Regions from separate parts of the Acinetobacter sp. 24-47-39 genome, predicted to be linked through region 2. Evidence: predicted binding sites of a transcription regulator. Region 2 holds the regulator's gene; the other holds the start of a gene.

Region 1 (7,623 bases), on a different contig from region 2:
AATGTAGGCATCCGCGAATTTATTCATTTTTTTTTGAGATTTTTTGCATGTCTAATCAACCTGATGGTTTACAATTTTCCTCTAACACGTCCTCTAAACCCAGCAGTTCAAAATCAGGCCAACGCATCGTCAGTGCGGCATTACAACAGATTCAGCCAGAATACGCTGATGCAGTTATCAATGAAAAGAATTGGCGCAAATCCTATCCGATTCATTTTAAACGGTTGGTAGAATGTGGGCTCTCATCACCTGAAGCTGCGCTGCGCATCGCTCAAGATGGACTTCAACAAGCTTATGAAGAGTTTAGTTTTCAACGTGATCAACATACACACGCATTGAATGAAGTGATGAATCTTAAATCAAAAGATTTAAATACCTACACACTTCAAGGAAACTCTACTGCTGAGCCACAATGGTTTGTACCTTATCAGGGTAAAAATTTAGAAGATCAAGCCCTACTCGAGCAAATTCAACTTTGGTTAGACCGAGGCATTATAGAAGCATCACATGCTCAGGCATTACAAGCGTGTGTGAAACATCCAGAGTGGTTTGACCTTTCGGATCGAACAATGGTGCTGTTTGGTGCAGCTTCTGAAGCAGGACCTTTACCTTGGCTGGCGAAATGGAAAGCCAATATCGTGGCGCTTGATTTAAATCATGAGCGAGTATGGACAAAGATTTTGAATACTGTTCTGCAAGGCAATGCGACCTTATACGCTCCAAGTGTCGAATCAATAGATTCATCTGCATCTATACGTGAAGCTGCAGAGCGTTTAGGCGTTAACTTATTAACAGATACCCCTGAGATTGCACATTGGCTCACCCAGTTTGATCAAGATTTAGATCTTGCCGCGATTGCGTATTTAGATGGCGAAAAGCACGTTCGTGTTTCTATGGCGATGGACGCCATTATGCAACATGTCAGCCAACAAAAATCCAATACCAGTTTAATGTATATGTGTACGCCCACTGACGTCTACGCTGTACCACAGGAAGTTATTCAAGGTGGATTAGATAAGTTTAAATCACGCTCTAAACTTGAAAATATTCTGTCTAAGAGTATTTCAACTGTCTCTCGTGATTATTTTTTCAAACAAAATGAAGAACGCTTATTCCAATGTCATGATAAACAGTATGGGATATGTGACTGTCTTGTGGTAGAACAAGGTCCAAATTATGCGTTGGCGAAAAGGATTCAACAATGGCGCGCTACGTTAGCACGGTCACAAGGTCAACGTGTCAGCATTAATATTGCTCCATCGACCACCACACATTCGGTAACCAAAAACCCATTATTAAAAGCTGCTTTCAATGGTGCCAATTTGTTTGATGTTGAAGCGTTTGAACCCGCGACGACCAATGCGATTATGGCTGCGTTGTGGATTCATGATTTGAGAAACCCACAGTCGGTTGCCAATCCTGACATCGCCCTCAATCATCCATTAGACTTAATCATGCATGGTGCTAATCATGGGGGGTTATGGCGTGTAGCATATCTCGCACGCACCGCCCTACCATTTGCCGCATTATATGGTTTTGCTGAAGAAAAACTCCCCTTGAAAAAACTTTGGTCTAAATTCCAAAAATAAGCGACATAAACAATTGATCATAAAAAAAGCGCTGATTGTTCAGCGCTTTTTTAATCTTTAAGTATTGATTTCAATCAGGTGAACTGAAGGAACAACCAGAATAAACCACCTGACAAACAGATTGTTGCTGGCAGTGTGAAAATCCACGCTGATAAGATTGTGCGAACCATTTGGAAGTTTAAGCCCGACTTATTCGCAACCATCGTACCTGCTACAGCAGAGTTTAAAACGTGTGTTGTTGACACTGGCATACCAAAGCCATCAGCAGCAGCAATCGTTGACATTGCAACTAACTCTGCAGACATCCCCTGACCATAAGTCATGTGTTGTTTACCAATACGCTCACCAACGGTAACAACAATACGTTTCCAGCCTACCATCGTCCCTAGACCTAATGCCAATGCAGTCGCAACTTTCACCCATGTTGGAATGTATTGAAGGAATGAATCTAAGTTATCACGGTAGTTGTCCACTGTTTTTTCTTGCGCTTCAGTCATGGCAGGTAAAGCTTCTGCTTTATCTAAACGCTTGAATGCAGTCGTGCTGAGGTACATATCATTACGGAATTCAGCTACTTGATCTTCAGGAACATCTTTAATGGATGTGTAGCTTCCTACTTTTTCACCTAAATGATCCGTTAAACTTGCCAAAGCTGGCACAACTTCAGGCGTGATTTCTTTGGTTTGGATATATGACGTGATAATTTCACGCGCTTTTTCATCTGGAATATCTTGGTGATTTGGATAAATCAAATCAGCAGTTTGAGCAGATAACTGACCAAACGTTTGGATATGTTGTTGATCTAGACTCTTGTTTAAAGAGTAAGCCAATGGCACGATCCCGATCAGAATCAACATAATCAGACCCATACCTTTTTGGCCATCATTTGAGCCGTGTGCAAAACTTACACCGGTACACGTGAAAATCAAAATGGCACGAATAAGTGGCGGCGGCGGTTTATTCCCTTCTGGTGGTTGGAATAATTCCACTTGTTTCTTAAAGATTTTTTTAACCAATAAGAACAATACAGCCGCAAATGCAAAACCGATTAATGGTGAGAATAAAAGTGCTTTACCCACTTTCATCACCTGTTCCATGTCTATACCTGACGCACCATTACCTGCGTTTAAGATGTAGTTCATGATTCCCACACCTAAAATCGAACCGATCAGTGTATGAGAGCTAGAAGCAGGGATACCGAGGAACCAAGTTCCTAAGTTCCATACGATTGCGGCAATCAACATGGCAAAGACCATGGCAAAACCAGCACCTGAACCGACGTTCATAATCAATTCAACAGGCAATAGCGCGATAATACCGTAGGCAACTGCACCACTTGCGACCATTACGCCAAGGAAGTTACAGAAGCCTGCCCACATTACAGCGACAGGTGCAGATAAAGCGTTGGTATAAATAACTGTTGCCACAGCATTGGCCGTGTCATGGAAACCGTTAACGAACTCGAAACCCAATGCGATAAACAATGCCGTGGCCAACATGATCACAGCATAAAGATTTAAAGCAGGCACATGAGATAAATCAGCAGCCAACTGAAAACCAATGTAAATCAAGGTTGAAACAATCAGTGTAAGGAACACTGGCATAAAGAATTTCGGCGTTGGCACGTGAACATTCGTCGACTGCATAGGCGTTGACGATTGTGCTGAATCTGAAACTGGAGTTTGATTAGAATTCATGCAAGCAGAGAAAGAGGATAAATATCCCCTCTATTGTTCAATTTAATTATTACAATTATATGACAAAGAGCTGTCATATAAGTCATCCAAACGACACTTATTTAAGAAAATTAAACTTTAAAAACAACCAATATTCAAAATTTATCAATAATAATCAGATAGTTAATACAAAATCCTCGTCTTTAATCTTTATTTCAATCGGTAATTAAATAGATGAAATAAAGATGACATCACTGTCACATTTGTTACAACGGCAGTTATTATTACATTAGATTATGACAACATGATGAAATATAGACAGTTTCAGTTTTGATAGATTGATCATCGTAGTTGATGGATGAAATTCATCCTTAATTTTTTGGGAATAGGTTCATAAATTTTTATTTATCAGAAAAGTGGACGTAACTCTGCTAAAATATTGCACCATTATTTGTGCAGATTTTTGTGAGAGTCATTTGATGTCTACCCTCGCCACCTTAAAAGCGCTTCTTGCCAAACGTATCCTGATTATTGATGGTGCAATGGGTACCATGATCCAACGCCACAAATTGGAAGAAGCTGATTACCGTGGTGAACGTTTTGAGGATTGGGCCTACGACCTTAAGGGTAATAACGACTTATTGGTTCTAACTCAGCCACAGATTATTCAAGGCATTCATGAAGCTTATCTTGAAGCTGGAGCAGATATTATTGAAACCAACTCGTTCAATGGAACGCGTGTTTCAATGTCTGACTACCATATGGAAGATTTGGTTCCTGAGATTAACCGTGAAGCAGCTCGAATTGCCAAAGAAGCATGTAAAAAATATTCAACACCTGAAAAGCCACGTTTTGTTGCGGGCGTATTAGGACCAACGTCACGTACCACTTCAATTTCACCAAATGTAAATGATCCGGCATTCCGTAACATCACCTTTGATGAGTTAAAAGTTAACTACATTGAAGCGACTAAGGCATTGATTGAAGGTGGTGCAGATATCATCTTGATTGAAACGGTCTTCGATACCCTAAATGCCAAAGCTGCGATCTTTGCAGTGAAAGAAGTGTTTAAAGAAATTGGTTACGAACTGCCAATTATGATTTCGGGCACCATTACCGATGCATCTGGGCGTACACTCACAGGTCAAACCGCAGAAGCATTCTGGAACTCAATGCGCCATGCAGAGCCTTTATCGATTGGCTTTAACTGTGCACTGGGTGCAGATGCGATGCGTCCACACGTCAAAACCGTGTCTGACGTTGCGGATACTTTTGTTTCAGCGCATCCAAACGCAGGCTTACCAAATGCCTTCGGTGGTTATGATGAAACTCCTGAAGAAACTGCAGCATTTATTAAAGAATTTGCTGAAAGTGGCTTAATTAACATTACGGGTGGTTGTTGTGGTACGACGCCGGATCATATTCGTGCGATTGCGCAAGCGGTTGAAGGTATTGCACCGCGTCAAATCCCTGAAATTGAACCTGCATGTCGTTTAAGTGGTTTAGAGCCATTTAACATTACTAAAGATTCATTGTTTGTGAACGTCGGTGAACGTACCAACGTGACAGGTTCTAAAAAATTCTTACGCCTGATTAAAGAAGGTAACTTCACTGAAGCTTTAGATGTTGCTCGCCAACAAGTTGAAGCCGGTGCGCAAATCATCGACATCAACATGGATGAAGGGATGCTGGATTCGCAAGAAGCGATGGTGCATTTCCTGAATCTGATCGCGTCTGAGCCTGATATTTCACGTGTGCCAATCATGCTTGACTCTTCTAAATGGGAGATCATTGAAGCAGGTTTGAAATGCGTCCAAGGTAAAGCGGTTGTAAACTCAATTTCCTTAAAAGAAGGTTATGACGAGTTTGTCGAACGTGCTCGCCTCTGCCGTCAGTACGGTGCGGCAGTCATTGTCATGGCGTTTGATGAAAATGGTCAAGCGGATACAGCTGAACGTAAAAAGGAAATCTGTAAGCGCTCTTACGATGTCTTAGTCAACGAAGTGGGTTTCCCATCTGAAGATATTATTTTTGACCCGAACGTGTTTGCGGTCGCAACAGGTATTGAAGAACACAACAACTACGGTGTGGACTTCATTGAAGCAACCGGTTGGATTAAACAAAACCTGCCAAATGCGATGGTGTCAGGCGGGATCTCAAACGTATCGTTCTCATTCCGTGGTAATGAACCTGTTCGTGAAGCGATCCATGCGGTGTTCTTGTATCACGGCATTCAACAAGGCTTAACCATGGGGATCGTCAACGCAGGTCAGCTTGCAATTTACGATGACATTGATGCTGAGCTGAAAGAAGCCGTTGAAGATGTGGTGCTGAACCGTAACCAAGGCGCAAGCGGTCAAGAAGCGACTGAAAAACTGCTTGCTGTTGCAGAAAAATACCGTGGTCAAGCGGGTGCGCAAAAAGCAGAAGAAAATCTTGAATGGCGTAATGAACCTGTTGAAAAACGTCTTGAATATGCGCTTGTAAAAGGTATTACGACTTATATTGATGAAGATACCGAAGAGGCACGTTTAAAATCAGCGCGTCCACTCGACGTGATTGAAGGCCCGCTCATGGCAGGTATGAACGTGGTGGGTGACCTGTTCGGTGCCGGCAAAATGTTCTTACCACAAGTGGTGAAATCTGCACGTGTGATGAAACAAGCCGTGGCTTGGTTGAATCCGTTCATTGAAGCAGAAAAAACCCAAGGCGAAGCCAAAGGTAAAATCTTGCTTGCTACTGTTAAAGGCGACGTACACGACATCGGTAAAAACATCGTAGGTGTGGTACTTGGCTGTAACGGTTATGACATCGTTGACCTTGGCGTGATGGTACCGTGTGAGAAAATCTTACAAACAGCGATTGATGAAAAAGTTGACATCATCGGTTTATCAGGTTTGATTACACCGTCATTGGATGAAATGGTTTTTGTTGCCAAAGAAATGCAACGTAAAGGCTTTAACATTCCACTCATGATTGGTGGTGCGACCACGTCTAAAGCGCATACCGCTGTGAAGATTGCACCGCAATATCACAATGATGGCGTGTACTACACTGCCGATGCTTCTCGTGCTGTGGGTGTTGCAACACAGCTTTTATCTGCGGACATGAAACCTCAATTGGCAGCGGACTATGCTGCGGATTATGAAAAAATCCGTACTCGTCTTTCCAACAAGCAACCAAAAGCGGCGAAGCTATCTTATGCTGAATCGGTTGAAAATGGTTTCAAGATTGACTTTGAAAAGCATGCACCTGTTAAACCAAACTTCATTGGTTCTGAAACATTCACCAACTATCCTTTAGAAACTTTGGTGGAATATTTCGACTGGACACCATTCTTTATTTCTTGGAGCTTGGCGGGCAAATTCCCGAAAATCCTTGAAGATGAAGTGGTGGGCGAAGCAGCACGTGACTTGTATGAACAAGCACAAGCGATGCTGAAAGACATTATTGACAATAAACGTTTCGATGCACGTGCAACATTCAGCATTTACCCTGCCAACCGTGTGGCGGCAGATACTATTGCGGTGACTGATGAAAATGGCAATGTGACCCATACCTTCGAACATCTTCGTCAGCAGTCTGACAAAGTGACTGGTAAAGCAAACTTCTCATTGGCTGACTTCATTGCACCGAAAGATGTCGCGCAAGATTACTTGGGTGGTTTCACGGTTTCGATCTTTGGTGCAGAAGAACTTTCGCAAGAATACAAAGCCAAAGGTGATGACTATAACGCGATTATGGTTCAAGCCTTGGGTGACCGTTTTGCAGAAGCCTTTGCAGAGCACTTGCACCAACGTATTCGTAAAGAGTTCTGGGGCTACCAAGCTGATGAACAGCTTTCAAATGAAGAATTGATTAAAGAGAAGTATGTGGGTATTCGTCCTGCACCGGGCTACCCTGCTTGTCCTGAACATTCTGAAAAAGCGCCATTGTTTGATTGGTTAGGTACAACTGAGAAGATGGGCACTTACCTGACTTCGAGCTTTGCGATGTGGCCACCTTCATCAGTGAGCGGTTTCTACTACGCAAACCCTGAAACCGAATATTTTAACGTGGGCAAAATCTCTGGCGATCAGTTGGAAGATTATGCGAAGCGTAAAGGTTGGACGTTGGATGAGGCGAAACGTTGGTTAGCACCAAATTTGGATGATTCAGTGGTTTAATTGATTTTAGAATCCCCCTAGCCCCCTTTAATAAAGGGGGAACTAAAAATCCCCTCAAAAGAGGGGATTTTTTTGTTTTCTAATCTATGAATCCCCCTAAAGCCCCTTTAAAAAAAGGGGGACTTTGAACGAATTTTATGTCAGTTTTCAAATTCGTGTAGCTCCTCCCTTTCTTAAAGCGAGGTTGGGAGG
Region 2 (7,623 bases):
AGCTGATCTTGGTAACGTAAAAGATTCAGAAACTAAACACATCATGTTGTCTTATTTCTATAAAGCAGATGCGGATTACGGCACACGTATGACTAAAGCTGTAAACGGTAACTTAGCGACTGTTAAAGCGAAAGCGGCAGCTTTAAAAGACTAATCAAGATTAGTCCTTAAATTGGTGATTAGGGTATAAGGTGTCACCTCAAAAAAGTCCTGTAAAACTCAATTCCTTTCCTGCAACCCTAGGGGAGTTTTACAGGCATTCGTTATCGAATTTAAACTCAGGTGAGGGAAGAATGAAAAATATTGTATATAGTTTATTAATCGCTTTACTGAGTTTAAGTTCAGTAATGCTTCACGCTCAAACGACGTCTGTCAGTAGCTCACAACAATCAGATCAGAAAGAAGTGATTGACTTATTTTTTGCAGCAGCGAAAACAGGAAACAAAGAAGTTATTCATGAATTTTTGAAACATGGTTTTCCAGTCAATATTAAAAACCATGCTGGTTTTACACCATTAATGATGGCGACCTACTATGGTCATCAAGATATTGTAACGACTCTATTGGAAAACGGCGCAGACCGCTGTGCTCGTGATAATAAGGGTAATACAGCTTTGATGGGTGCTATCTTTAAGCTTGAATGGTCGATTGCCAAACAATTGAGTCAGGTCGATTGTGATGCTCAAGCGAAACAGACAGGACACAAGACCACAGAAGAATTCGCAAAAGTTATTGGGCAAGATAAAGCATTGAAAGCTTTGACTGAGTCATATAGTCAAGACAATGCAAAAAAATAATCAGTTTAAGTTTTAGTAATTAGTCGAATAATCTTCGACAATTACTAAAACGAGCTATGAATCGCAACAAAATGTGCTTTAATGCAATAAGTTGCTAAAAACTGAAAAATAATATGTCTGCCATTATTCAATCCTTACTTGATACTGACTTGTATAAATTCACGATGTTACAAGTGGTATTACATCAATTTCCTCAAACGGATAGTGTCTATCAATTTCGTTGTCGTAACCTTGAAGATACAGCCTATCCACTCGTGGATATATTAGAGGAACTGAACGAACAGTTAGATTTACTGTGTCAGCTCAAATTTAAAGAAGACGAATTACAATATTTAAGAAGTTTGCGCTTTATTAAAAGTGATTTTGTAGACTATTTAGAATTATTTCAACTTAAGCGCCGCTTTATTAAAGCCAGTATCGATGATCAAGGCCGTTTAGATATCCGTATCGAAGGACCTATGGTTCAAGCAATGATGTTTGAAATTTTCGTACTTGCAATTGTCAATGAACTCTATTTTCGTCGTATTCGCGATGAGCAGGTATTGGCAGAAGGAGAGCGCCGTCTTAAAGCTAAAATTGAATTGTTGAAACACTATGAAAGTAGTCAACAACCGAATGATCCACCATTTCTTGTTTCCGATTTTGGAACACGCCGTCGCTATAGTTTTGACTGGCAAAAACATGTGGTAGAAGAGTTTAATAAGGCTGCACCACATATTTTTCGTGGCACAAGTAATGTTTTATTGGCAAAGCAGTTGGGTATTACACCAATTGGTACGATGGCACATGAATTTTTACAAGCTTTCCAAGCACTGGATGTTCGCTTACGTGATTTCCAAAAAGCTGCACTTGAAACTTGGGTGCAGGAATATCGCGGAGATTTAGGCATTGCACTGACAGATGTTGTTGGTATGGATGCATTCCTAAGAGACTTTGATTTGTATTTTGCCAAATTGTTTGATGGTCTACGACATGACAGTGGTGATCCATATACGTGGGGCGATAAAGCCTACGCACATTATAAAAAATTAAAAATTGACAGCAAAACTAAAATGCTCACTTTCAGTGATGGTCTAAACTTAGAGAAGGCATGGGATTTGCATCAATATTTTAAAGATCGTTTCCAAGTCAGTTTCGGGATTGGTACTAACCTCACCAATGATATGGGACAAACTGCTTTGAATATTGTTTTAAAGTTAGTCGAGTGCAATGGTCAATCAGTAGCTAAACTCTCTGATAGTCCAGGAAAAACCATGACTGATAATGATACCTTCCTCGCATATTTGCGTCAGGTATTTGATGTTGAGTCTCCTCAAGCATAATTTCCCTTTTCTGATTTTTTGCTAATACCATGCAAAAAATCAGAATAATTTTGAAAAAGTCTTGTGCTAAGATTTGAACAAGGCCAATAGAACTATTCAATAAATATGACCACTAACGCTTTTGATTTCGGGCTGCTCATTGAAGCAGAACAACTTGTTCCTCATTTAGGAAGTGAAAAGTTACGTATTGTTGATTTGACCCGAAGTTCGGTCTATGAGCAATTACATATTCCGCATGCTATACATCTGAAGCCAAAATTTTTAGTGCGCCAAGAGGAACAAGCTACGGGTTTATTGCCTGATGATGAAGGGCTTCAGCAGCTAGTACAGATATTAAACATATCACCTGAGCATCATGTCGTGGTCTATGATGATGAAGGTGGGGCATGGGCTGGTCGACTGATCTGGAATCTACACTGTATGGGTTTTTATAACACCAGTTTATTAAATGGTGGTATTCATGCATGGTTAGGCGCCAACTATCCTACTTCTTCAGAAGTTGAAGAGGTTCAGCCAGTCACATGTCTTTTTCAAGTTAAGACATCCAATGTTGATCAACACCGTATTGATTATTCAACTTTAATAAAAAAAATTGAAAATAAAACTTGCCAAGTATGGGACTGCCGAACGGCTGAGGAGTATACCGGGCAACGTCTCGCGGCACGTCGTGGTGGACATATTCCAACGGCTAGACATTTTGAGTGGAGTACTGCACTTAATCGTCAAAATCATTTAAAATTGCACCCCTTAGAACGCACGCAACAACGTTTAGAACAATTGGGCTTTCAATTTGATCAGCCAGTCGTCGTATATTGTCAGTCTCATCACCGTTCAGGTTTAGCTTACATTATTGGTCGATTACTGGGTTGGGATATCCAAGCTTATGATGGTGCGTGGAGCGAGTGGGGCAACCGCCTCGACAGTCCAATCATTACTGGAGAGTCACCTGAGTGAGTCTGACAAATTTAAAAAAGAAACTATTTATTCAAGCGCAGCAAATCGTCCCGCAACAAAAACTCAGCCGTTTGGTAGGTAAAGTCGCAGCCAGTGAAAACCCAGTATTAAAGAATGTTGTCATTCAAGCATTTAAAGCAAAATATGGCATTGATATGTCAATTGCTGAGCAACAAAATGCCTTGAAATTTAAATCCTTTAATGAGTTTTTCACTCGCTCTTTGAAAACAGGCGTTCGTTCAATTGATCCTAATCCTAAAAGTGTCGTGTCACCTGCAGACGGTGCAATTTCACAATTGGGTAAAATCAATGAGGGCGATATTTTTCAGGCAAAAGGTCAAAGCTTTTCAGTTGAAAAGTTAATTGGTGATCCTCAATTGGCAGCACCATTCAAAAATGGTGAATTTGCAACAGTGTACTTATCACCGCGTGATTATCATCGTGTGCATATGCCTTATTCTGGTACATTGACTGAAACTTTATATATTCCAGGTGAATTATTTTCAGTCAACCAAACTACAGCTGAAAATATTCCGGGTTTGTTTGCACGTAATGAACGAATGGTATGTTTATTCGATACTGATGTTGGTCGTATGGCTGTTGTTTTAGTTGGCGCAATGATTGTTGCTGGAATTGAAACTGTTGCGACAGGTAAAGTAAAACCAACGGGTCGCTTAGAGCTGAACCATCATGCGATGAAACTTGAAAAAGGTGATGAGCTCGGACGTTTTTATTTGGGTTCAACGGCTGTAGTTTTGTTTGAGAAAGATAAAATGCAATGGGACCAAGCATTTAAGGCGAACTCAACTGTAGTAATGGGTGAAGCGTTAGGTCATCTTATTTGAGTGTATCTTCTGACTAAAAAAAGCGCCTTAGGCGCTTTTTTTTATTCGTGCATTTTATACAAGCGTTCTTTGGGAAACACGGCAATAAATGTAGAGCCTTCGTTTTCTTTCGACTCGATTTCAATATGTGCGCCATGTTGCATAAGTACGTGCTTAACGATGGCAAGGCCTAAACCAGTACCACCTGTTTGACGACTGCGTGCACTATCCACACGATAAAAACGCTCAGTTAAACGCGGTAAGTGTTTTGGATCAATTCCAATACCAGTATCCTGAACAGAAAAATAGCCACGTTCCCCATCATCATGCCAGCCGATGGTGATGGTGCCACCTTTCGGGGTGTACTTTATGGCATTGGTAATTAAGTTACTAAACGCACTCGCCAATTCCATATCTGAACCAATTAAGTCACAGTGGCTGTCTATATCAAGGTTAAGTGTATGACCATAATCAATATTGTAAGCTTGCGCATCATCGAAAAGATGGTTCATTAAACTTGGCATTTCGATAATTTGATTTTTCGCAATTTGTTTTTCATTTTCTAAACGAGACAAAAGCAAAAGATCATTGACCAATGCATTCATGCGTTTAGTTTGCGATTGCATTTGCTCAAAGGCACGTTTCCAGCGCGGATTGATATCTTCTTGATCTGTGAATGTTTCGATATACCCACTTAACACTGTGAGTGGTGTTCTTAATTCATGTGAAATATTATCAACAAAATCTGAACGCATTTGCTCGAGATTTTTCATACGGGTAATGTCGTGCGCAACTAAGAGGCGACTTTCATTGCCAAAGCGAGTCAGTTTGATTTGCGCATACTTATTATCATGATTCACCAATTTAATTTTTACACCATCTGGTGCTTGATGGGTATTATGAAAATATTCAATAAAATCAGGTTGGCGAATAATCGTGAGCAGGTTGCGGCCACGATCAACAGCTTGAATGCCAAATAACTTTTCCGCAGCAGGATTCCACCATTCGATTTGATGGGAATCATCCGTAAGAATAATCGCCTCTGATAAAGCCACAAGAGAAGATTGGGTCCGATCGATCAGTCCAACCATTTCAGACTGTACAATACGTTCTTGGCGTTGAGACCGATATACATTGAACAGTAATGCCCCCCAGATTCCATTTAAATTTGGTGGTACATCGTAAGGACGATTCGAAATCCAATCATTGACTAAATATAATGAGCGTAATTGGATACCAAAAAATATGAGACAGGCAATGCCTAAGCATATCCAAAGATAGCCAATCCCTAACCCGATACAGCCCGCAATAATCAGTAGAAATACCAGTAAACGTAAGTCTTGCTTGGCAAAAGTCCATAAACTGCTATATAGAAACTTTTGATGTTCACGTGCCAATTCTGGGACGGGGTAGGGTTCGTACATAAAATCTAAATTAACCTAAAGCAACATCAGCTCGTGTTGAAAAACGATAGCCAGTACCACGCACAGTTTGAACATAACGGTCTGCACCATAAGGTTCGAGCACTTTACGTAAGCGACGGATATGGACGTCGATGGTTCTGTCTTCAATATACACATTTCCACCCCATACCTGATCAAGTAATTGAGCACGGGTATAGGCACGTTCTGGATGAGTCATAAAGAATGCCAATAGACGATATTCTGTTGGCCCCATATCAAGAATATTTTGATTATAGCTGACACGTTGGCTTACTGGGTCAAGAATTAAGCCATTTGCATCAATGGTTTTTTCGCCATTTAACGCATTTGCACGTCTTAACACCGCTTTAATACGGGATACCAACTCACGTGTTGAAAATGGTTTCGTCATATAGTCATCTGCACCAGCATCAAGACCTTGAACTTTATGGTCTTCTTCGCCACGCGCAGTCAACATAATGACTGGAATTTCTGAAAGTGTTTCATCACGCTTAAGGCGACGACACAAATCTACGCCACTCACGCCACCCGGTAACATCCAGTCGAGTAGGATAAGCGCTGGACGTTGATCAACAATCATTTGATGTGCTTGTTTCGCATCTTCTGCTTCCAAGCATTGAAAGCCTGCCATATCTAAAGAAGTATGGATCATTTCCCGAATTGGGAGCTCGTCGTCGACAATTAAAATGTAGTCATCTTTCACAACGCAATATCCTATGATGAACGGTGAACCGTTTTATATTTATGACAGGCTTATTACAAAGATTAATTATGACAGTATCATTGCAAGATGGAAATCGAAGTTAAATATAGCAATGTTTTGTGACAATTAAGCTGATATTTTGTCTCATTGATATTTATTAATCTGAAATTAAATCAATATCTTAAATTTACTTACGATTTGTCACAATTTCTTCATCTTAATTTGATGCTACTTTTTCATTAGATCATTCAATAGGGCGAGAAAAACGGTTTTACATGCCTGAACGACCTCAGCACGTGGAAGTTTAAAACCACCTACTACCCAGCGAACAGCAACTTGAGTGACATAGCCATTTAGACCAGTTGCAATCAAGGAGATCTCTTTTTCAGTGAGATGGGTATGTGGCATCATTAATGTGACAAAGGCATGAATCATTCGGTCGAAACGGCCCATTGTTTCTTGAATGGTTGCATGATTATGAAGTTCTTGGACGAGCATTGCATCAATATAAATAATCCGAGCGGTACGCGGATCATCTTCTAAAAAACTAAAGAACGCATTTAGACCTCCATCAATCATGTTTAGAGGCTCAGGAGAGGCTTTCATAATAGCTTGCATTAATGTTTGTTGAAGCTTCTCAATCAGTTCTAAAAAGATCGTTTGGAATAAGTTTTCACTTTTCTTAAAAGATTCATAAAAGTAACGTTCAGTTAATTTCGCTTGTGTGCAAATATCTTTAACGGTTACTGAGAAAAAACCATGAGTTCCATATGCTTCAATACCCGCTTCAATAAGTTTCTCACGGCGTGCTTGTTTGCGTTCAGTTAAGGACATCCCTTTAAATTGACGCTCTTTTGCGGGAGGCTTTTCAATCGCTTGCTCGTGTTCTGATGGAGTGAGGTTCTCTGGGTTCATAGCAATTCGAGTCTTTTTATAAAAGTGTTATGCTGCGGTCAGTATAGAGTACTGATCAGCTAAAGATACTAAATTGGCCTATAGTAACAATAAAAATGGTCGATAGTTACATTGACAATAATAATTGTCAAAATTATAGTGAACATGAATGACCCAGATCAACGCTGTGGTGCATAAAAATCAAAAAAAGGATTCACAATGAAAAATTTTAAAAACAAAGTGGCTGCAATCACAGGTGCAGGTTCTGGTATTGGTCAACAACTTGCAGTGTTACTGGCTAAGCAAGGTTGTCATTTGTCTTTAAGTGACGTAAATGAAAAGGGCTTAGCAGAAACAGTTGAACTGACGAAGAATGCAAATGTACGAGTCACAACCAAGAAAGTAGATGTTGCGAATCGTGACGAAGTTAAAGCATGGGCGGCTGAAACTGTACAGAATCATGGTTCAGTGAACATGATTTTCAACAATGCTGGGGTGGCATTGGGTTCGACCGTTGAAGGCGCAACATACGAAGAGTTGGAATGGATTGTTAATATTAACTTTTGGGGTGTCGTGTACGGCACTAAAGAATTTTTACCGTATATTAAAAAAACAGGTGATGGACACATTATCAACATTTCAAGTTTATTCGGTTTAACTGCGCAACCCACTCAGTCTGCTTATAAT

What was found. Region 2 encodes PhoB, which activates phosphate uptake and scavenging genes when phosphate is short. Its sites were predicted from a motif close to TGTCATNAANCTGTCATAA; they were not measured.
Region 1: AC1M9C_RS12635 (inorganic phosphate transporter) is a predicted target of PhoB. The motif match lies at 3,560-3,578, and genes of this name have one in related genera.

The regions. Positions count from the first base shown of each region.
Region 1 covers NZ_JBWYIP010000014.1:48,317-55,939, forward strand. The annotation lists gene AC1M9C_RS12630 (hypothetical protein) at 48-1,589, shown strand; gene AC1M9C_RS12635 (inorganic phosphate transporter) at 1,664-3,286, opposite strand; gene metH (methionine synthase) at 3,745-7,431, shown strand.
Region 2 covers NZ_JBWYIP010000002.1:171,931-179,553, reverse strand. The annotation lists gene AC1M9C_RS03580 (catalase) at 1-154, shown strand, start outside; gene AC1M9C_RS03575 (ankyrin repeat domain-containing protein) at 294-797, shown strand; gene pncB (nicotinate phosphoribosyltransferase) at 911-2,119, shown strand; gene AC1M9C_RS03565 (sulfurtransferase) at 2,225-3,073, shown strand; gene asd (archaetidylserine decarboxylase) at 3,070-3,918, shown strand; gene phoR (phosphate regulon sensor histidine kinase PhoR) at 3,960-5,321, opposite strand; gene phoB (phosphate regulon transcriptional regulator PhoB) at 5,332-6,042, opposite strand; gene AC1M9C_RS03545 (TetR/AcrR family transcriptional regulator) at 6,271-6,957, opposite strand; gene AC1M9C_RS03540 (SDR family NAD(P)-dependent oxidoreductase) at 7,156-7,623, shown strand, end outside.